Regions from separate parts of the Rheinheimera sp. UJ51 genome, predicted to be linked through region 2. Evidence: predicted binding sites of a transcription regulator. Region 2 holds the regulator's gene; the other holds the start of a gene.
What was found. The regulator FliA, encoded in region 2, starts transcription of late flagellar genes. The targets are predictions, from matches to a motif close to GCTAAAGTTNNNNNNNNNNCNGCCGATA.
Positions count from the first base shown of each region.

Region 1 (11,282 bases), on a different contig from region 2:
GGTCAGTCAATTAGCCCAAACCAGTGAGCAGATCTGGGTGATGGCCAGCGATTATTTGCATCAGCGTGCGGCTGACGGCAGTTGGCAGCAATTCGCCTTGCCACTTGCATTAGCACAAAACCCCGTATACGACTTAGCATGGACCGATAACGGTTTACATATTGCCAGTGAAAACGGTTTATATCAGTTACAAAGCGACGGTGAGATTACCGCGCAGCTACTGCCTGACGACACCATGGCACCGGTATACCGCTTGTTACAAGATAATACGGGCGCGCAATGGCTTTCTTCTTATCGTAAACTATTTTTTCAATATCCCGGACAAGCTTGGCAAACGGTTACGGTTGCCGAACTTGGCAGTTCACCTTGGTTTAGCCGGGTGTTTCAAGATAAAGAGCATAATATTTGGCTAACCAGTTTTAGCGATGGCATTTTTATGGTCAATCGCAGTCAAATTCGTCGGTTAGTCCCCGGCAGCGATCCCATTATTCGCAGTGTCTCACTTACACCTCAAGGTAAGCTGTTATTAGCCAGTCAAAGCGAAGTGGGCTATTTAGACATGGCTGAACGTTTTCAGCCCTTGATCGCTGCCGAACAATTGCAAGGGCAAACGGTACATGATCTCTATTGGCCTGGCCCTGAGCAGCTATGGCTGGGGTTGGAACGCGGTTTATATCAATATGATGTGAAAACGGCCCAGCTCAGCGTGTTATTTCCTCAGTTGCAAGGCCAAGCCGTTAGGGTGGTAAAACCGGCGGAACAGGGCGGCATTTGGATCGGTAGTCTTAATGGTTTATATCATGCACAAGATAACGTTTTAACCTTACTTCCCTTTAACGCCGAATTAGAATCTAAACAGATCACCACTTTAAGTCAGCATAAAGGCCAAGTGTTGTTTGGCAGCAGTCGTGGTTTATACCGTTGGCAAAATGCACAATTAACTCGTTTAGGCATCGGCAGTGCCCTTTATAACGCTTATATTTTAGCGACATCAGTGTTACCCGATGGCACTGTGCTGGTGAGCACTTTAGATGATGGTGTGTATATTCAAAGACCCAATAACGCGTGGTTACATTTGCACAGCGGTAATGGTTTATTACATGGCCCTGCCTTAAGTTTTTATTTTCACCAGCAGTCGGGTTGGCTCTGGTTGAGCACGCATAAAGGGATCTTTCGTTTACGCGTCGACAGTTTGCCGCAAGCGGCCGATGAGGGGTTTCGTTTAGAAGAAGTGCTATCGCCCTACGATAGGCAGATGGGCTCGTTAACCAGCCGTTGTTGTAACGGTGCCGGCCAGTCTAAAGTGGCGTTCTGGCAGCAACAGCTATGGTATCCAACATTACGCGGTTTGGTTGCGGTACCTGAACAATTAGATAGTACTACCCCCAAGACATTAAGACCCATTTTGAAGAAAATCAGTGCTCAGCAAAGTTATCCGCTGTCGGGTCAACAACTGCGGCAAGTTCTGGAACGGCAAGAGCGCAATCTAACCATCAGTTATTCAGCGCTTGAATATACTCGGCCTGATAGTGTGATTTTTCGTTATCAGTTAATGGGCTTTGATCAGCAGTGGCATGAAGTGGTCGATCGGCGCGAAGCGGTCTATACCAACCTGCCACCTGGCAACTTTACCTTTAAATTACAGGTAAGGTATAACTATCAACATTGGTTGGATGCCCAAGAAACGCAAATTCAATTGGTGATCCCGCGCCGCTTTGATGAAACCTTGGTGTATCGCTTGCTGTGGCTCTGTTTGTTATTGTGTTTGTTTTATGGCTTATTTTGGCTTTATCGGCAAAATAACTTACATAAACAGGAACAATTAACCAGTTTGGTGCGTCAACGAACCCAAGAATTAGAAAACACCAATCAAAAGCTGAATGAATTGAACGAGCAACTCAGTCAATTAACGCATCGTGACACTACCACCGGCTTACGTAATAAACGCTTTATGTTTGAGCAGCTGCCTAAAGATATCGAGCATTTTCAGCGCAATCGTCAAGCGTTAACCGAGCAGGGTAAAACCATTGCTTTGTTGTTGCTTGAACCTGATCATTATCAGCAAATTCTTTTAAAGTATGGCGTTAGCACTGCGGATAGTTTGTTACAACAATTAAGCTCGTTATTAAGTCGAGAAACACGCGGCTCAGATTATGTGGTGCGTTTTGTTGATGCACGTTTTGTGGTGGTGTTTCGTGATATCGCGCAAGAGTTGGTGGCATCTTATAGTTGTCGGTTGCTAGAACAGATTGCGGCCAGTCATTTTACGCTGCCCGATGGTGAAGTGATTAATCCAACCGCGTCTGGCGGTTATGCACTTTATCCGTTACCTTTACTCGGTGGCCAGTTGTTGAATTGGGAAAGCTCAATGCAATTAGCCGAGCAGGCATTACTGCAGTTAAAAGCTCAAGGTTTAAGCGCGGTGGTGGGCAGTTTGGCTTTTGCCAGTCAATTAGATGCGTTTGAATTTGAAGAGAGTGTTGATTTACCGTTGCAGATTAATCGCTTGTTAGCTGAAGGGTTGATTTGGTTAGAGCAGCATCGGCTTTAGCAAGGCTTTTGCAAAGACGACACCCACGTTTTGGGTGTCGTTTGTCTAGCGCTGACTACTCTTCTTTTAATAAACGCTGCGCTTGTGCCAAAATACCGGCACTGTCTAAGCCTAATTCTTGATAAATCTCTTGTTGCGTACCGTGTTTAATAAACTCATCTGGTAAGCCTAAGTTGAGGATCTGGCCTTGATAATGTAGCTGCACCAAGTACTCATTTACCGCAGAGCCGGCACCGCCCATAATGGCGTTATCTTCAACAGTCATCACGTAGCTGTGATCCACAGCTAATTGCTGTAACAGTGCAGTATCTAATGGCTTAACAAAGCGCATATCAACTAAGGTGGCGCCAAGCGCTGTGGCCGCTTGCTCACAGGCGCCAAGCAGTGGACCAAAGGCCAAGATAGCCAATTTTTTACCGCGCTGTACCACTTTTGCTTTACCCAGTGGTAATAACTCCATCGTTGTTGCGGCCGCTTGATTGTTACCGCTACCTCGTGGATAGCGAACGGCGGCCACCCCGTTATGTTGATAGCCGGTATAAAGCATTTGCCGGCATTCATTTTCATTGGATGGCACCATAATGGTGATATTGGGAATGCAGCGTAAAAAGCTGATATCAAAAGCACCTTGGTGAGTTGGGCCGTCAGCGCCTACAATGCCCGCGCGGTCAATGGCGAACAACACATCTAATTGTTGCAGCGCCACATCGTGGATCAGTTGATCGTAACCGCGTTGTAAAAAGCTCGAGTAAATAGCCACTACTGGTTTTAAGCCCTCAATAGCCATGCCTGCGGCCAGCGTCACCGCATGTTGCTCGGCGATGGCGACATCAAAATAGCGCTTAGGGAAGCGTTTTGAAAACGCCACTAAGTCAGAACCTTCTCGCATGGCAGGGGTAATACCTTGGAGCCGCTCATCTTGCTCTGCCATATCGCAGATCCACTGGCCAAATACATTGGAAAAGGTTGGTGCACTGGCTTTTTTAGCCGGTTGCGTTTTAGCCGCGGGATCAAATTTTGCGACCGCATGATAACCAATCGGATCGGCTTCGGCAGGGGCATAGCCCTTACCTTTTTTCGTGACGATATGCAGTAGCTGAGGGCCTTTAAGCTGGCGCATATTGCGAATGGTATCGACCAAGCCCAATACATCGTGACCATCAATTGGGCCGATATAATTAAAGCCAAGCTCTTCAAAGAAGGTACCGGGTGTTACCATGCCTTTAAAGTGTTCTTCAGCGCGGCTGGCTAACTGATGTAATGGTGGCATGTTGCTGAGGATTTTTTTGCCGCCCTCACGCAAGCTAGTATAAAAACTGCCCGATAAAATGCGGGCAAAGTATTGGTTTAACGCGCCAACGTTCTCTGAAATAGACATTTCATTGTCATTTAAGATCACTAGCATGTCCGGTTTAATTTCACCTGCGTGGTTTAAGGCTTCAAATGCCATACCTGCTGTAATGGCGCCATCGCCTATAACCGCTACAACTTTGCGTTGATTCTTAGCTTGTTGTGCTGCCACAGCCATGCCTAAGGCTGCGCTGATGGAAGTACTGGAGTGACCTACCGATAACACGTCATAGACACTTTCTTCCCGATATGGAAAAGGGTGTAGGCCTTCTTTTTGGCGGATAGTATGCATTTGATGACGACGACCCGTGAGGATCTTGTGTGGGTATGCCTGATGACCTACATCCCAGATCACCCGATCAAAAGGCGTGTTGTAAACATAGTGCAGGGCAACAGTCAGTTCGACGGCACCTAAACCTGAGGCAAAATGACCACTACTTTGGCTAACGGTTTTTAATAAAAACTGCCGCAGTTCATGGCTCAGTTGGGGTAAGGTTTCCTGAGGTAATTGCCGAAGCTCATCGGGCAAATTAGCCTGAGTTAACAGTGGATATTCCGTCATATCAATTTGCATAACAAATGCCTATGTTAAAACTTTCTGGCAATAATATAGTGGGCAAAGCGTGCAAGCTCAGCCGTATCGTAGGGTAGCCGTTCGAGTGCGGCAAGGGCTTCTTGATAAAGTTGTGCCGCTTTATCTTTGGCACCGGCAAGCCCCAGTAAGGCCGGATACGTAGCTTTGTTGGCTTTAAGATCAGAACCCTGTGTTTTTCCTAAAGTGGCCGTGTCGCTTTCAATGTCCAGAATATCGTCCTGCACTTGAAAGGCCAAACCCAGCGCACTGGCAAACTTTAACAAATCCAGCAGGATCTGTTCATCTTCTACCGGGCTGGCGTAATAGGCTAGTTTAACTGTGCTTTCAATTAATGCACCCGTTTTTAAACGATGCATTAACTCTAATTTCTCTAAAGTGATTTTTTGATTGGTTTGTGCCAAGTCTATCGCTTGGCCGGCACACATGCCGGTGGCACCCGCTGCTTGTGCCAGCGTTTTCACCATTAACACCTGCCGACGCGGGCAAACCTGTTGGTAATCATGACTGCTCAATAGCTCAAAAGCAAAAGCTTGCAGTGCATCTCCGGCTAAAATCGCCGTGGCTTCATTATACGCTTTATGGCAAGTAGGTTTGCCGCGGCGCAAATCGTCGTTATCCATGGCCGGCAAGTCGTCATGAATTAATGAATAACTGTGGATCGCTTCAATGGCCACTGCTGGGGCATCGAGATCAGCCAGTTTGGCACCTAACATTTGACCTAGGCTATAAACCAGAAAAGGTCGAACCCGTTTGCCACCCAGCAATAAACTGTAAGCCATGGCGTCATGCAACAAAAAGTTCGTTGGAACTGTTGTGGTAAGCGCCTGTTGCAGTTGTTGTTCCACCCGCTGCTGAAATAGCGATAGACTGGTTGGGGCCAAGGTTAGTCTCCTGTTTGCGGCTCAAACGGCTGCAGAGGTTCAGGTTGTTGTTGCAACAAAATCTGGACTTTTTGTTCCGCAGCGTGCAGTTGCTGCTGACTGTGTTTGACCAAACTGATCCCACGCTCAAATTGGCCTAAGGCTTGCTCTAACGACAGCTCACCCTGTTCCAATTGTTGGACGATGTGTTCGAGTTCTTGGATGGATTGTTCAAATTGGCCTGGGTCTGCAGATTTTTTACTCATATTATTCCCCAAAAAAACTGTGCGCAACCTTATCGTAGCAGGCTATTATGGTCAATGAAATTGCGTATAGTAACGACTAAATTGGTATTCTTTGCTGATTTATTGCTTAATGATTCAGAGTTAAGGTCGATAACTAGTTTGCAGCTGATATAAAATAACTAAAATCAAGATTCAAAAGCCAGCCCCGGCACTGTTTTGGAAGGAGTAGGATGTGGATTTAGCGACCCTAATCGGATTGATTGGCGCAATTGGCTTTATTGTAATGGCGATGTTTATCAGCAGTAGCGGTGACGTCGGCATGTTTGGTGATTTGGTCTCGGTGCTCATTGTATTTGGTGGCTCGGTATTTGTTGTACTGTCTAAATTTACGTTGGCACAATTTCTCGGTGCGGGTAAAGCCGTGGCAAAAGCCTTTATGTTTAAAATTGAATCACCAGAAGAGCTGATTGAAACCGCTGTGCAATTAGGTGGTGCCGCCCGTCAAGGTGGTTTTTTAGCCCTAGAGGAGGCTGAAATTCCCAATGGCTTTATGCAAAAAGGCATTAATATGCTGGTGGATGGTCATGACGCTGATGTTGTGCGAGCTACCATGCAAAAGGATATTTCGTTAACCGAAAAGCGCCATGAAACGGCTATTGCCATTTTTCGTAGTCTGGGTGACGTCGCACCGGCCATGGGGATGATCGGTACCTTGATTGGTTTGGTGGCGATGTTATCTAACATGGATGATCCTAAAGCCATCGGCCCGGCGATGGCGGTGGCACTGTTAACGACGTTATATGGCGCCTTTGTCGCCAACGTTATTGCCATTCCGTTGGCCGACAAATTAGCGATCCGCAACCAGCAAGAAAAACTGAACAATATGTTGATCTTAGATGCGGTATTAGGCATTCAAGATGGGCAGAATCCAAAGGTTATTGAAGGGATTTTACGTAACTATTTAGCGCAAAATAAACGCGAAGTAGCAGGAGAGGCGGCATGAGTGACGAAGAAGAATGCAAATGCCCACCGCCTGGGTTACCCGCTTACATGGGAACCTTTGCTGATTTAATGGCGCTTTTGATGTGCTTCTTCGTGTTGTTATTAGCCTTTTCTGAAATGGACGTGTTGAAGTTTAAACAAATTGCCGGCTCTATGAAGTTTGCCTTTGGTGTGCAAAATAAAATTGAAGTGGATGATATCCCGAAGGGAACCAGTGTTATTGCCATGGAGTTTCGCCCTGGGCGGCCTGATCCCACGCCAATTGAAACGATCCAGCAGCAAACCATGGAAATGACCCAGCAAGTCATTGAATTTCAAGCGGGTGAAGAAGACTCTGCCGGCGGGCGCCAAGATCAACGCGATGATCAAACCGGTGGTCAATCGGCATTAAATGCTGAGGACCAAGAGGCCGCCGATGCCAAAGCGGCCGCTGCCGCAGAAGCCGCCCAAGAGCAGGTTAATGAAACGGTGAAGAAGCTAGCTGAAGAGCTGGAGCAACAAATCGTTGACGGCGCAGTGGAGTTAGAATCATTGGGGCAGCAAATCATTATTCGTATCCGCGAAAATGGCTCTTTCCCGTCAGGCTCTTCTTTTTTACAGCCGCGTTTTATCCCGATAGTGCGGCAAATTGGGGTGATGCTCAATGATATTCCCGGTGAAATCACCGTCAGTGGGCATACTGATGATTTTCAGGTGGGTGATGAGTTACATGCCAACAATTGGGATTTATCGGCTAAGCGAGCCGTTTCAGTGGCCACTGCTTTAATTGCTGCGCCGGGTTTTGATCGAAACCGCATTGTCGTGGTAGGGCATGCTGATACTCGCCCCTTGATGCCAAATAATAGTGAGCTAAATCGTCGGCGTAACCGGCGTGTCGAAATCTCGATCATGCAGGGCAAGCCTAAGGTGTCTGAACCGATCAGTTTTGAACCGGCAACGAATCCTTAAGTCAGCAAACGCCTAATCGCTTGATTAGGCGTTTTTGTTACGCTTAGTTATAATGCGCAACATTGTTAGCTAAATGCGCCCATCATGCTCGAATTTATTATTAAGTTGCATCCTGAAATCGCCATCAAAAGTAAGTCGGTGCGCAAGCGTCAAACGTTGCTGGTGGAGCAGAATCTCAGAACCTTACTAAAACATCTGCCGCATAAAGTGAAAGTCACCGGTTATTTTGACCACCTAACAGTCACTAGCCAATACGAGACGAGCGCTTGGCGCCAAGAATTAATTACCCGTTTAAAATGTATTCCCGGTATTGTTACCTTTGCTCAGATGCAAACGCGCCAGTTCACTGATTTAGCCGATCTTTTTCAGCAAGTTGCGGCGGTTTATCAAGCTCAAATTGTCAACAAAAGCTTTTGTGTTAGGGTGAGACGCCAAGGGGAACATGAATTTAGTTCACTCGACGCCGAGCGTTATATTGGTGGCGGCTTAAACCAATTAGTAAGTAGCGCGCGAGTGCAATTAAAGCAGCCTGACTTAGAGATTAAATTAGAGATTAAACAGCAGCAATTTTTACTGGTCACCGAGAGCTTTTCAGGCATGGGCGGCTTACCGATCCCATCGCAATCGGATGCCTTGTCGTTGATCTCGGGCGGCTTTGATTCGGCTGTTGCCAGTTATTTAATGATCCGCAAGGGTTTACGCACGCATTATCTGTTCTTTAATTTAGGCGGTGCAGCACATGAGAACGGTGTGCGCGAAATCGCCTTTTATCTATGGAAAACCTATGCGGCCTCGCATCGGGTGAAGTTTGTCAGTGTCGACTTTGCCCCCGTTGTCGCAGATATTTTGGAACATGTACCCACGGGTTTAATGGGGGTCGTTTTAAAACGCCTGATGATGCAGGTAGCCAGTGCTATGGCTGAAAAGCTTGGGATCTCGGCAGTGGTCACCGGTGAGAGTATTGGCCAGGTTGCAAGTCAAACTCTGGCTAACTTGGCCGTGATCGATCAAGCGAGCCCCAGCTTAGTTTTACGGCCGCTTATTAATCATGACAAACAAGATATTGTGGATTTAGCACGACAAATTGGTGTGGCCGAGTTGGCGGGAAGTATGCCGGAATATTGTGGCGTGATTTCACAAAATCCGACGGTGAATGCCATCCTCAGCGAGGTTATCACAGCCGAAGCACAGCTCGATCCGCGCAGGATAAATCAAGCCATTGAGCAAGCTAAAATCCTCGATATTCGAACCGTTGAATATCAAGCAGAACAACAAGCGGGTGTTATCGCTACCGAGACGATATTACCGGCTAACGCGATCGTGTTAGATATTCGCAGTCACGACGAAGTCGACGCGCGGCCACTGCAATTACAGCAGCATCAGGTATTGACCATTCCGTTTTACCGTTTAGCCACGGCGTTTGCACAGTTAGATCAGCAACAGCAATATTACTGTTATTGTGAACGTGGCGTGATGAGTCGTTTGCAGGCTTTATTGCTGCAAGAGATGGGATTTAACAATGTTGCAGTGTATCGGCCTTAATTATCTTGCAGCGCTTGCCATAGCGCTTGATTGGCCGGAACCGCTAGCTGATGTTTTGCCGCCGTGGCGACAATAAAGCCGGTGATCACGCTAAGCTCGGTGGGGCGGCCATGGTAATGATCTTGCTGCATTGATGAATAGTTATTGGCCGTCGCGGTGATCACCTGTTGCACTTGCGCAAAGGTTGCCGCAAACGGCAAATCAACTTGTTCAAGCGACGCCAGCTGACAGACTTCGGTGACAATTTGCTGCAATTGAGGTTGATGCTCTGCCGCCGCTAAAGCACCATTTTTACAATTTAACACTGCAGTGAGCGGGTTAATAGCCGCATTAATCGCCAGCTTTTGCCATAAAGCCGCTATGCTATTCTCGGTGACAGTTAACGGGCCTAAGGCCTGATTTAAAGCCGTGAAAACGGCTTTGCGTTGTGCACTCGCGGCCTCATTCAGTGGGCTGAGCATACTTTTACCTTGGCCGGTATGGCGGATCTGCTCTGCTTGTCGTAAGGCACCATGGCTAGTCGTTAAAAACCAGATCCCTTGCTTAGCCCGTGCAAATTGCCGCAAAGCCGCAAGGTCTGGCATACCATTATGGGAAACGACAATTTGGGCGTTGTCAGTGAGATGAGGTTGTAGTTGGGCTAAGGCCTCGGTAACGGCATAGGCTTTTACTGGTAAAAACAAGGCATGGATGGGGGAGACTGCCGCTTGAAAATGGCATTGTTGCTCGGTGTGATCTAGCGCCAAAAAGCGCACGCTTAACGATTTAGGTTGACGCAACCACAAACGTACTGGCGTATTAGCCTGTTGCCAACGACAGGCAGCAAGCAGGCCAATAGCGCCTTGGCCAACGACGGTCCAGTTTAACGCTTGCTGCGTGGTCGCCATAAATGCCACAGTTTACGCACAACAAAAAAGGTTAAAACCCCAGCCATATCAGCTACCCAATCCCAAAAATCGCCAGTTCGTCGCGTATAGTTTTCTTGTATCACTTCAATTAAGGCGCCATAGATTGCCAGTAAAAGTAGGATCTTCCAAAACACTGCTCGAAAGCCTTTCCAAATTAAGCCACTGAGTACAAAGAAAATACCAAAATGGGCCACTTTATCGAGATTTTCAATTTTAAAAAAAGACAACTCGCCAGCAAGCTTGTGGCCGTTAATCTCGGCCATAAAGCCAAAAGTGGCTAACAGCAGACATAATAAAAACAAAAAGCGATAAAACGATTGCGGCACGTTCTCATCTCCGATAAATGGGGCTCGGATTGTAGCAGTTTTCTGGTTATAATCACCAGCATAGACCGAGATAGGAGAGCAAGATGCCCGCTTTTGATATAGTTTCTGAAGTTGACCAGCAAGAGGTACTAAATGCGGTTGATAATGCTAACCGTGAATTACAAACGCGTTTTGATTTTCGCGGCGTAAATGCTGAATTTACCCTCAAAGATAAACAAATTAACATGGTGGCTGAGGCAGAGTTTCAGTTACAGCAAATGCTCGAAATCTTTTTTGCCAAAGCGGTGAAACGCAATCTAGATGTGCGCTCTTTTAAAGAAGGCGATGTGGTGCACTCGGGTAAAACCTACAGTTTAGCGTTATCGCTGCGCCAAGGTATCGAAACAGATATGGCGAAAAAGTTAGTTAAATTGATTAAAGACAATAAGTTAAAAGTGCAAGCCGCTATTCAAGGCGATCAAGTGCGCGTTACTGGTAAAAAGCGCGATGATTTACAAGAAGCTATCGCGGCGGTGCGTGCAGCTGAATTAGAGCAAGCTTTTCAATTTACCAACTTTCGCGATTGATTTGCAGTTAAGACTTCTAGAAGTCTATTGACTTAACGCTGATTCAGCGTAAACTTGCGGCGGCTCTTGATAGAGCCGCCGCTTTTTTAGGTGCTTGGTCGCTGCTTTTTAACGTCATCGACCAAGTTAAACGGGAATCTGGTGTAAAACCAGAGCTGCCCCCGCAACGGTAAGCAACTTAAAGTATTTCATCCGCCACTGTCGCAAGATGGGAAGGCGAAATACTCGCATCAGCAGGTTGTTAGCCCGGAGACCGGCCTAAAAGTCCTACAAACCAAAGAAATGTGCGGTGGGCACATTGCTGGAGTATCTATGTTTAAACCTTCTTGGGCGCTGCTTTTGTCAGCCGTGCCTACTGCTGTATCCGCGACTGACGCGGTCGAACATAT
Region 1 is NZ_JAJHOG010000003.1:50,377-61,658, forward strand. Features, by position in the region: gene LMJ53_RS04285 (two-component regulator propeller domain-containing protein) at 1-2,551, shown strand, start outside; gene dxs (1-deoxy-D-xylulose-5-phosphate synthase) at 2,607-4,475, opposite strand; gene ispA ((2E,6E)-farnesyl diphosphate synthase) at 4,490-5,377, opposite strand; gene xseB (exodeoxyribonuclease VII small subunit) at 5,380-5,622, opposite strand; gene pomA (flagellar motor protein PomA) at 5,834-6,604, shown strand; gene LMJ53_RS04310 (flagellar motor protein MotB) at 6,601-7,551, shown strand; gene thiI (tRNA uracil 4-sulfurtransferase ThiI) at 7,636-9,093, shown strand; gene LMJ53_RS04320 (ketopantoate reductase family protein) at 9,090-9,980, opposite strand; gene LMJ53_RS04325 (VanZ family protein) at 9,956-10,327, opposite strand; gene LMJ53_RS04330 (YajQ family cyclic di-GMP-binding protein) at 10,411-10,893, shown strand; cobalamin riboswitch at 10,965-11,170, shown strand; gene LMJ53_RS04335 (TonB-dependent receptor domain-containing protein) at 11,206-11,282, shown strand, end outside.
Region 1: pomA (flagellar motor protein PomA) is a predicted target of FliA. The motif match lies at 5,727-5,754, and genes of this name have one in related genera.

Region 2 (11,282 bases):
CGATGCGGCCACCGTTGTTGCCACGCATCTTAGCCAAATTTTAACGAACCATGCCGCCAGTTTATTAGGCCATGAGGAAGTACAGAATTTGTTAGATATGCTGGCCAAGCACTCACCGAAGCTAGTGGAAGGCTTAGTCCCTGAAACACTGCCACTGACAACCGTAGTCAAAGTGTTGCAAAACTTATTACACGAGGGCGTGCCAATTCGTGATATGCGCACTATTGTACAAACTTTGGTGGAATATGGCGCGAAAAGTCAGGATGTCGATGTGTTAACCGCCGCCTGTCGTATTTCCTTGCGCCGGCTTATTGTGCAAGAAGTGGTGGGCAGTAAACCTGAGATCCCGGTGATTACTTTTGCGCCAGAGCTTGAACAAATGTTGCATCAATCCATGCAAGCGGCAGGCAACGATGGCGCAGGTATTGAACCCGGTTTAGCGGATCGTATTCAGCAGTCATTACAAGAAGCGCATCAGAACCAAGAATTGACCGGTGAAAGTGCCATTATGCTGACGTCAGGAATTTTACGCTCAGTCATGGCACGATTCGTGAAATACACTATTCCAGGACTACGAGTGTTGTCATATCAAGAGATCCCCGATGACAAACAAATTCGAATCGTTAGTGTAATCGGTCAGCAGAACTAGGAGTAACTCATGAAAATTAAACGCTTTGTTGCCAAAGATATGCGCAGCGCCCTGGCAGAAGTCAAAGAGTTCCTCGGCGCCGATGCAATTATTTTATCCAACAAGAAAGTCGCTGGCGGTGTTGAAATTGTTGCTGCGATTGATGCAGAAGCCCCGGCGGCAACACCGCGCCAAGCCTCGCCAGCACAGGCTTCTAGCACTGCAGAAACGGTAGCAAGTGCCAGTGCACGCGCTGAACCACGCTTTAGTGTCAGTGTTGATGACGAGCCAGAAGCGGATCCCGCTGATTCATTACGCGCCTTGCTAGCCAGACAAATGATTAAGCAACAAGGTCGTGAGCCGCAAGCACCCGCTGCGCCATTAACTAAGCAAAAGGTTGCTGAGCCCGCGTTACAAAAAGCCCCACAATTTGAACGTCAAAATTCTGGCAATACCCAAGCTCAGCCGGCACAGTGGCAAGAAATTAGTCAAGCCCAGCAAGCCCAAGCAAAATTAATGCAGCAACAGTTCGCACAAATGCAAACTGAGATGCTGTCGATGCGCCAATTATTGCAGCATCAAGTCTCGGGTTTAATGTGGCAAGATTTAGCTCGGCGCGAGCCCGTGCGGGCACTGGTGATTGAAAATTTGCAACAGATGGGTTTGTCTGAACCAATCGCTGATCAGTTAGCCTGTTTTATGCCAGATGATTTAAATGCCGCCGATGCATGGGATACTGCGCTAGAATTACTGACAGGGCAGTTAAATACTACTAACGATGATATTTTGCGCCGAGGTGGTGTTATTGCTTTGGTCGGCCCAACTGGCGTCGGGAAAACCACCACAGTGGCCAAGCTTGCCGCGGGTTTTGCTAAACGACATGGCGTTGATCAAGTGGCTTTAATTACCACCGATTGTTTTCGGATCGGTGCTTTTGAACAACTGGCGACATTTGGCCGCATTATCGGTTGCCCAGTTAAACAGGCGAAAGATAGCGAAGAGCTGGCGATATTGTTGAATCAGCTGCAACAGCGTAAACTGGTTTTAATTGATACTGCCGGCATGAGCCAACGTGATGTGCGTTTAGCCGAGAAACTTGCGTCATTGGTTCATAATTCTCGTGTTAAAATAAAAAGTTATCTGGTATTGTCAGCCACAGCGCAGGCGCGCGTGATGCAAGAAAGTGTGCAACAATTTAAACGCATTGGCTTATCAGGTTGTATTTTCACCAAATTGGATGAATGTTTAAGTTTAGGTGAAGTGATCAATGTGGCATTACAAAATGCCTTGCCGGTCAGTTACCTAACACATGGTCAACGCGTGCCAGAAGATATTCGCATTGCTGACGCGGCCGATTTAGTAAAAGAAGCGGAACAGTTACGTCAGCAACACAGTGGTAACCGCCATCAATGGTATCAAGACGACACAACGCAGGTAGCAGCTGCATATGCCTAAAGATGTATTAGCCGATGATCAAGCCAGTGGCCTTAGAAAAATGAAGAAACAGATGGTAAAAGTGATTTCCATAACCGGCGGTAAAGGTGGCGTGGGTAAAACCAACGTCACATTGAATCTGGCTATGGCGCTGGCCCAGCTGGGGAAAAAGGTTTTAGTACTCGATGCCGATCTCGGTTTAGCCAATTGCGACGTGATGTTGGGCTTGCGCGTCGATAAAAATTTATCCCATGTCCTTGCTGGATCGGCTACCTTAGACGATATTTTGGTAGAGGGGCCTTACGGTATCAAAATTGTACCTGCCACCTCCGGTAGTCAAAATATGACGGAGCTTTCTCCGGTAGAACATGCTAGTTTAATTCGTGCCTTCAGTGAATTACACACGCCGATTGATGTGTTATTAGTTGACACTGCTGCGGGTATCTCCGATATGGTGCTCAGTTTCTCTCGTGCCTCGCAAGATGTATTAATGGTCGTATGTGATGAACCCTCTTCCATTACCGATGCTTATGCTTTAATGAAGATATTAAGTCGCGACCACGGCGTCGATAAATTTAAAATTGTAGCCAATATGGTGCGCAGCCTCAAAGAAGGCCAAGAATTATTTGCTAAACTGACACGTGTTACCGATCGATTTCTTGATGTCAGTTTAGAATTAGTGGCCACCGTGCCACAGGATGAAAACGTGCGCAAAGCTGCGCGCAAACAGAAAGCTTTTATTGAAGCCTTCCCAACAACACCGGCGAGCATGGCAATTAAAACCTTAGCGCTTAAAGCCGTGAAATGGCCGTTGCCAGGCAGTGCATCTGGGCATCTGGAGTTTTTTCTGGAGCAATTAGTACAGCCACAGTCTGATTAGGGGGATCTGTGAACAGTAAGCTTGCCGCTTATGGTGGCGTAGACCACATGCAACAGTTAGTGGAGCGACAAGCTCCGCTGGTCAAACGTATTGCCTATTACTTATTGGCCCGTTTGCCGGCCAGTGTGCAAGTCGATGACTTAATTCAATCTGGCATGATCGGCTTAATTGAAGCGGCGAAAAATTTCGATGGTAGCAAAGGGGCGAGTTTTGAAACCTTTGCTGGCATTCGTATTCGCGGCGCCATGTTAGACGAAATTCGTCGAGGCGATTGGACGCCGCGTTCGGTGCATCGTAATTCCCGTTTAATTGCCGATACCATCGCCGAGCTAGAAGCTGAGTTGGGCCGCGACGTAAAAGATTATGAAGTTGCAGAAAAACTTGCTATATCATTAGATGAATATCATCATATGCTTAGTGATGTTAGCTCGGGTCGTATTATTGGTATTGAAGACCTCGGCATTTCAGAAGACGTGTTGGTCACTGCTGATGACAGCGATACCGACCAGTTATATCAGCATCAAGCTAACAGCGCCTTTAACGATGCACTTGCTAAAACCATCAACAGTTTACCAGAGCGAGAAGCGTTAGTGCTGTCGCTGTATTATAATGAAGAACTAAACTTAAAAGAGATCGGGGCGGTGCTGGATGTCAGCGAGTCTCGTATCAGTCAGATTCATAGTCAGGCATTGGTGCGTTTAAAAGGCCGAATGCAGGCTTGGTTGTAATGCATCCATATTATCGGGATGACTTTCTCTTCGGAGGGGACTTTGAATAAAAACATGAAAATTCTTGTGGTAGATGATTTTTCTACTATGAGACGCATCATCAAAAACCTGTTGCGCGATCTAGGCTTTACCAATATTTCAGAAGCAGATGATGGCAGCACGGCCTTACCTATGTTACAAGGCGGAGATTTTGACTTCGTGGTCACCGATTGGAATATGCCGGGTATGCAGGGTATCGATTTGCTAAGAGCAATTCGTGCCGATGCTAAGCTCAAACACATTCCGGTGATGATGGTAACGGCTGAAGCTAAAAAAGAACAAATCATCGCGGCAGCACAAGCTGGCGTAAATGGTTATATCGTCAAACCTTTTACTGCTGCAACCTTACAGGAAAAGCTGGCGAAAGTATTTGAGCGGATCGGGTAAACCGTTTCTTGCCAAGGAGTAAAGCCATGCCTGCGACTACGGTCCCATTAATTACGCTTGAACAAGCAAAAGAACTGGTTCAGCTGCTGGAGATTGGCGAGCAAGAAGTTGCTAATCAACTGGTCCAACAGCTGGGTACGCCTGGCTCGTCCGAGCTATTTGCTGAGGTCGGAAAAATTACCCGGCAACTGCACGATTCCTTAAAAAACTTCCAAATTGATCCTGCACTAAGCAATATCCTGCAAGAAGATATTCCTGATGCGAAAAAGCGTTTAAACCATGTTATTGATATGACAGAGCAAGCCGCTAACCGCACCATGGATGCCGTTGAGTCTTGTTTACCGATTGCCGATGAGATCACTAAACAACTTGGGCAATTAATGCCGCAATGGCAAAAATTGATGCAGCGCGATTTGCCCTTAGCTGAATTTAAAGTGCTTTGTCATGATATTGATGGTTTTTTACAAAAGACCTCGAGCGAATCATTACGTCTAAACAGCTTGTTAACTGACGTCTTGATGGCGCAAGATTTTCAAGATCTTACTGGGCAGATTCTTCGCCGCGTGATTGAATTGGTGCGAGAAGTTGAAGAAAGCCTCATCGGTCTTGTTACTGCTTTTGGTAAATCCAGTTCGCAATTTCTGGAACAACAACCCGTAAAAAGTAAAACTAAAACGTTGGTTGCTGCCGAAGGCCCGATTATTGATGCCGCTGAGCGTGCAGATGTAGTAAATGGTCAGGACGATGTCGACGACTTACTGTCTAGCTTAGGGTTTTAACTGAGGTGTCTGCAGATGAGCTTTGATATGGACGAAGATATTCTTCAGGATTTTCTGGTAGAAGCCGGTGAAATTTTGGAGTTGCTGCAAGAACAGTTAGTTGAGTTAGAAAATAACCCAGATGACGCGCCGCTACTTAATGCGATTTTCCGTGGTTTTCATACGGTTAAAGGCGGCGCCGGTTTTTTATCGCTAACCGAATTAGTTGATGTCTGCCATGGTGCAGAAAACGTATTTGATATTTTACGTACAGGCAAGCGCTCGGTAACGCCAGAATTAATGGACGTGATCTTGCAAGCGCTTGATTCGGTCAACAGCATGTTTACCGAAGTTAAAGCGCGCCAACCGTTAACGCCAGCGGCGGCTGATTTATTATCGGCACTCCATCACTACAGTGAACCTGCCGCTGTAGATCCGGTCGCAGAGGCACCCGCAGTGCCAGCGCCGCCAGCCGCAACGGCTCAAGCGGCTGCCGAAATTGAAGATGCGGGTGATATCGACAGTATTTCTGAAGCCGAATTCGAGAGTATGCTTGATGAGCTGCACGGTAGCGGTGCTCCTGGTCGTGATAGTGCGCCTACCGCAACAAGCAGTGCTGAGCTTGGCGCTGATATGTCTGATGACATTACCGATGACGAATTTGAAAACCTGCTAGACCAGTTACATGGTAAAGGCAGTTTTAACACCGACACGCCAGCCAAAGCCCCTGCAGAAGCTGAACCCGTCAAGCCAAAAGCCGCCGCGCCAAAAGATGACGAAATCACCGACGACGAATTTGAAGCCTTATTAGATCAATTGCATGGCAAAGGCAAAGCACCAGTAACACCGCCAGCGGCTAAAACCACTGAGCGTCCGGCTGCGCCTACACCGGTAACCACAGCGCAAACGCCTGCCGCAACGGCTGCGCCAGTTGTGGCGACGCCAGCGGATAAAGGCGCACCGCCGGCTGCACCTGCCGCTGAAACAACGGTACGAGTCGATACTAAACGCCTAGATCAAATTATGAATATGGTTGGCGAGTTAGTGTTGGTGCGCAATCGTTTGGTGAGCTTATCGAGTTCAACGCAAAACGAAGAAATGACTAAGGCGATTGCCAACCTTGACGTGGTCACTGCGGATATTCAAGGCGCGGTGATGAAAACGCGCATGCAGCCCATTAAGAAAGTATTCGGCCGTTTCCCTCGCGTCGTGCGTGATTTAGCGCGCTCTTTGAAAAAAGATATCGATCTGATCCTTGAAGGTGAAGAAACCGATTTAGATAAAAACTTGGTGGAAGCCTTAGCCGATCCGTTAGTGCATTTGGTGCGCAACTCGGTTGACCACGGTATTGAAATGCCTGATGTTCGTGCAGCTGCAGGTAAGGCTCGGACCGGTATTGTGAAATTAGCGGCGACCCAAGCCGGGGATCATATTCTGTTGACCATTCAAGATGATGGCGCCGGTATGGATCCAGAGAAACTCAAAGGCATTGCCATTAAACGCGGTGTTATTGATACCGATGCGGCCGCTAGAATGTCGGATACCGATGCCTTTAATTTGATTTTTGCCCCCGGCTTTTCAACTAAAGAGCAGATTTCGGATATATCGGGTCGCGGTGTCGGCATGGATGTGGTGAAAACCAAGATCACTCAACTGAACGGTACCGTGCATATTAGTTCGAAATTGGGTGAAGGCACCACGTTAGAAATCAAGGTGCCGTTAACTTTAGCTATTTTGCCAACCTTAATGGTGGTAGTAGGCAAACAAACCTTCGCTTTACCTTTAGCCGGTGTCAATGAAATCTTCCATCTGGATCTGGCGAAAACCAATATTGTCGATGGCCAGTTAACCATCGTGGTGCGCAACAGAGCCATTCCCTTGTTTTACCTCGAGCATTGGTTGGTCAAAGGCTCTGATAAAAAGTTACGCCGCGAACAAGGTCATGTCGTGATCGTGCAAATCGGCCAGCAGCAAGTGGGTTTTGTGGTTGATCAACTGATTGGCCAAGAAGAAGTGGTGATCAAAGCGCTAGATGCGTTATTACAAGGTACACCCGGCATGGCCGGCGCTACCATAACTTCCGATGGCGGTATCGCCTTGATTTTAGACGTGCCAAACCTGCTTAAGCATTACGCTAAAAAATCAAAAATAAAATTCGAGCGCTTTAAAACGCTACGTGGGTAAGTGAGTATTGCATGGCTATTAGGGTATTAATCGTTGATGACTCGAGTTTTTTCCGCCGTCGGTTAACCGAAATGTTATCGGCTGATCCTGAGTTAGAGGTGATTGATACCGCCAATAATGGGCAGGAAGCCATAGAGAAAGCATTAGCGTTAAAACCCGATGTGATCACCATGGATATCGAGATGCCGGTATTAGACGGCATTTCTGCGGTTCGCGAAATACTGAAAACCCAGCGCATTCCTATTTTAATGTTTTCCTCGCTGACACATGATGGCGCTAAAGCGACCTTAGATGCGCTGGAAGCGGGGGCTGTCGATTTCTTACCGAAAAAATTTGAAGATATTGCCCGCGATAAGCAAGAAGCTATCGATGTGTTACGCGATCGCGTTAAAGCGGTTGCAAGACGTCGACCCTTAGGTCGCAGTACTTTTGCACACTCTCCGCTAGCAAAAGCCGCTATGCCCACCACGCGCACTGCCGATGTCACGACACGGCCATTGGCTGATGCCAGTCGCACCCTCGGGGCACGCAGTGCCTTGCAGCGGCCGGCGTTAACCCCACGCAGCTCTGCCGTGGCACAAAGTAGTGGTAAAGAATATAAGCTGGTGGCCATAGGTACTTCTACCGGCGGCCCCGTGGCCTTACAACGTATTTTAACGGCGCTACCCGCTAACTTCCCGTTACCGATTATCTTAATTCAACATATGCCGGCGGCCTTTACCGGCGCTTTTGCGCAGCGATTAAACTCGTTGGCCAAAATTGAAATTAAAGAAGCCGAAGACAATGAACTGTTGCGCCCAGGTGTGGCCTATTTAGCGCCAGGTGGCAAACAAATGCTGGTGGATGGCAATGAAAACCAAGCGCGTTTAAAAATTAAAGATGATGATTCGCCGCGGATTAATTTTAAACCCAGCGTGGATGTCACCTTTGCTACTGCTGCACGGGTGTTTCAGCAAAAAGTGCTGGCGATTGTATTAACCGGTATGGGTTCTGATGGTCGCGAAGGTGCGCGCATGCTGAAACAGCAGGGCGCAACCATTTGGGCGCAAGATGAAGCCAGTTGTGTTGTCTATGGGATGCCGCAAGCGATTGCAGCAGCAGGATTAATGGATGCGGAAGTGCCTTTAGCTGATGTGGCCGCAAGAATATTGACGGAACTTAAGCATGGATAAGTTGGCTTTTATTGGCTTTATACTGGCGGTAGTGGCGGTGGCTGGCGGCTTTGTTTTAGAAGGCGGCACCCTTAGTACCTTAATGCATTTACCGGCGTTTATTATTGTATTTGGTGGCACGCTGGGTGCAGTGATGTTGCAAACCCCATTTCAACAATTTCGCTTGGGCTTATCTATGTTGCCATGGGCGTTTTTACCCCGCGCACTGCCAGTACAACAAACCATGAACCGGATTGTTGAGTGGGGAAATTCAGCGCGCGCGAATGGCTTTTTGTCATTAGAATCGGCAGCGTTAGAAGAATCTGATCCGTTTTTGCATCGTGGTTTAAACTTATTAGTAGATGGTGCAGAAGCCGAAACCTTACAAAGCACCTTAGATGCTGAATTAAGTTTAGCTCGCGAACGTTTACTGCGCGGCGCGCGTATTTTTGAAGCGATGGGAGGCTACAGCCCGACTATCGGTATTATTGGCGCGGTATTGGGGCTTATTCAAGCGATGAGTCATATCAGTGATCCTGATAGGCTCGGTTTGGGCATCGCCACTGCCTTTGTGGCCACCATTTATGGCGTTGGTTTTGCGAACTTGGTGTTTATCCCTTTAGGGAACAAATTAAAAAACTTAGTGCAGCAACAAAGTCTTTATCACGAGTTGATTATTGAAGGCCTAGTGTCTATTGCCCAAGGGCAAAATCCACGGACTATTGAGCGGAAACTTGCCGCCTATCGACCAGGTTAAGTTATGTATCGGCATCGAGGTTCTCAGCAACAAACTGAACGTGAAGATCTTGATCGTTGGCTGGTGTCCTATGCTGACTACATGACTTTAATGTTCGCCTTATTTGTTGTGCTTTATGCGTTATCTTTAGTCAAAAACGAAGAGTTTAGCGTACTCACCGATTCTATAACCAAAGTATTTGATAAAACGGCCAAAAACCAAACCGCCGCCACCGGTGAGACTTTATTACCGTTAAGCAATAAACAGAGCGATTTTCCGTTGTACGGCACGTCCCTCGAACCGGCGCAAGGGCCTGAACTGGTTGCCGACTCCGCGACGTTATCTGATGTCAGACAACGCTTCTTAGGCAGCGCCTTACAATCGATAGAGCAAGAACTGACACAGGCGCTCAGTAATTTAATTGAACAAGGGGTCGCTAAGCTTCGGCAAGATGAAGATTGGTTGGTGATCGAGCTAAACAGCGGGTTGTTATTTGCGTCAGGCAGCGCCACTGCAACAGAGTCAGCCCGTACCTTGTTAAAAGAAATTGGTAAAATTATTAATCCAATCAATAATTTTTTAAGAGTTAGAGGCTATACTGATAATATCCCTATCCGCAATGAAGTGTTTTCATCTAATTGGGAATTATCCGTTGCTCGTGCCACTTCAGTGCTACGCTTATTAGAAGACTCTGGTACGCCGTCGCATCGCATGGCGATTGAAGGCTTCGGTCAGTATTATCCCAGTGCCGATAACAGTACCGCCAGCGGCCGTGCTGAAAATCGTAAAGTGGTGATTGCCATTTCTCGTTATGGCTATCGGCCCGAACAGCCAAGCCCAGAAGCAGATGCCGCCCTAGAGCAGCAACTGCGACAAGTCACTCAAGAAGATGGTTCTATTCAAGTTATTGCTTTACCTGGGGGCGGGATACGTATTACAACGCGTCAGGAAAATCCCGACGCCGTGCCGCAAGGACAGGATCCTGAATAGTGGTTATTTGGACAGTCGCAAATCAAAAAGGTGGAGTAGGTAAAACCACCACCACAGTGACGCTGGGTGGCTTATTGGCCGAGCGCGGTCATCGTGTGCTGTTGGTGGATACCGATCCCCATGCTTCTTTAACCTATTATTTTGGTATTGATGCCGAAGAGCTGGAAGTGAGCGTGTTTGATATTTTTATGCGCGGTGAACAGATTACCCGTGAAGAAATCTTACAATCGCTGTGCCCGACTCAGGCTGAAGGTTTAGATATTCTGCCCGCATCCATGTCGTTAGCGACCCTCGATCGTGCCATGGGCAATAAAGGGGGGATGGGCTTACTACTGAAAAAAGCCTTACAGTTAATTGCCGCCGATTACGACTATGTACTGATTGATTGCCCCCCGGTGATGGGGGTTTTAATGGTCAATGCGCTGGCGGCTTGTCAGCGCGTGTTAATACCGGTACAAACCGAGTTTTTGGCACTGAAAGGTTTAGAGCGAATGATTGCCACCATGGCGTTAATGCGCGGCTCTAAACAAGCTTTAGCCTATACTATTATTGCCACTATGTACGACAAACGCACCCGAGCCTCGCTAGAAGCTTTTAAAGCGTTAAAAGAGACGTATCAGGATCAAGTGTGGTCTTCTGTGGTGCCAATAGATACGAAGTTTCGCGATGCGTCGTTAGCACAAACGCCCCCGCATATGTTTGCCAGCAATGCCCGTGGTGTATTTGCCTACAATACGTTGCTGACTTATTTACTGCAATTAGCGCCGGAGGCTTAACATGAGCCAGTTAATTGCCAGTCAAAAAGTGATTCAAAGCTATTTAGATTCGTTATTAACCGAAGATGATGAGAGCGCAGAGTTAGCCGGTCGCGCTGTTGCGGAAAAACAACGTACTGAATTAAACACCTTATTGGCGCAAGCCGTTACTGCGAAGCCCGTTGCTGTACCAGCCGCCCCTTCGGTTAGTGTAAAAACGCCGGTTGAACCCGTTTTAGCGCCGGCTAAATTGGCCGTGCAGCCCGCTGAGCTCACCAGTAATAGAGCAATCCCCATAGCACAGCGTTTAGCGACAAATACCGTTACCGCTGCCACCGATACAACGGCGAAAGCCTATCGGCAAGGCCGTTTTCAAGCGTTATTTTTTAATGTGGCCGGTTTAAAAGTCGCGGTACCTTTGACTGAGCTTGGTGGTATTCACGAGCTTAGTACTATCACCAGTTTGTTTGGTAAACCCAATTGGTTTCGTGGCGTGATGTTGTATCGTGAACAAAAAATCAATGTGGTCGACACAGCACGTTGGGTTATGCCAGAAAAATATAACGAAACCTTGGCGCAAGAGTTAAACTATAATTATCTCATTATGTTAGG
Region 2 is NZ_JAJHOG010000001.1:374,588-385,869, reverse strand. Features, by position in the region: gene flhA (flagellar biosynthesis protein FlhA) at 1-649, shown strand, start outside; gene flhF (flagellar biosynthesis protein FlhF) at 659-2,083, shown strand; gene LMJ53_RS01720 (MinD/ParA family protein) at 2,124-2,942, shown strand; gene LMJ53_RS01715 (RNA polymerase sigma factor FliA) at 2,990-3,670, shown strand; gene cheY (chemotaxis response regulator CheY) at 3,713-4,096, shown strand; gene LMJ53_RS01705 (protein phosphatase CheZ) at 4,123-4,875, shown strand; gene LMJ53_RS01700 (chemotaxis protein CheA) at 4,891-7,038, shown strand; gene LMJ53_RS01695 (protein-glutamate methylesterase/protein-glutamine glutaminase) at 7,050-8,210, shown strand; gene LMJ53_RS01690 (flagellar motor protein) at 8,203-8,946, shown strand; gene LMJ53_RS01685 (OmpA family protein) at 8,950-9,915, shown strand; gene LMJ53_RS01680 (ParA family protein) at 9,915-10,691, shown strand; gene LMJ53_RS01675 (chemotaxis protein CheW) at 10,693-11,282, shown strand, end outside.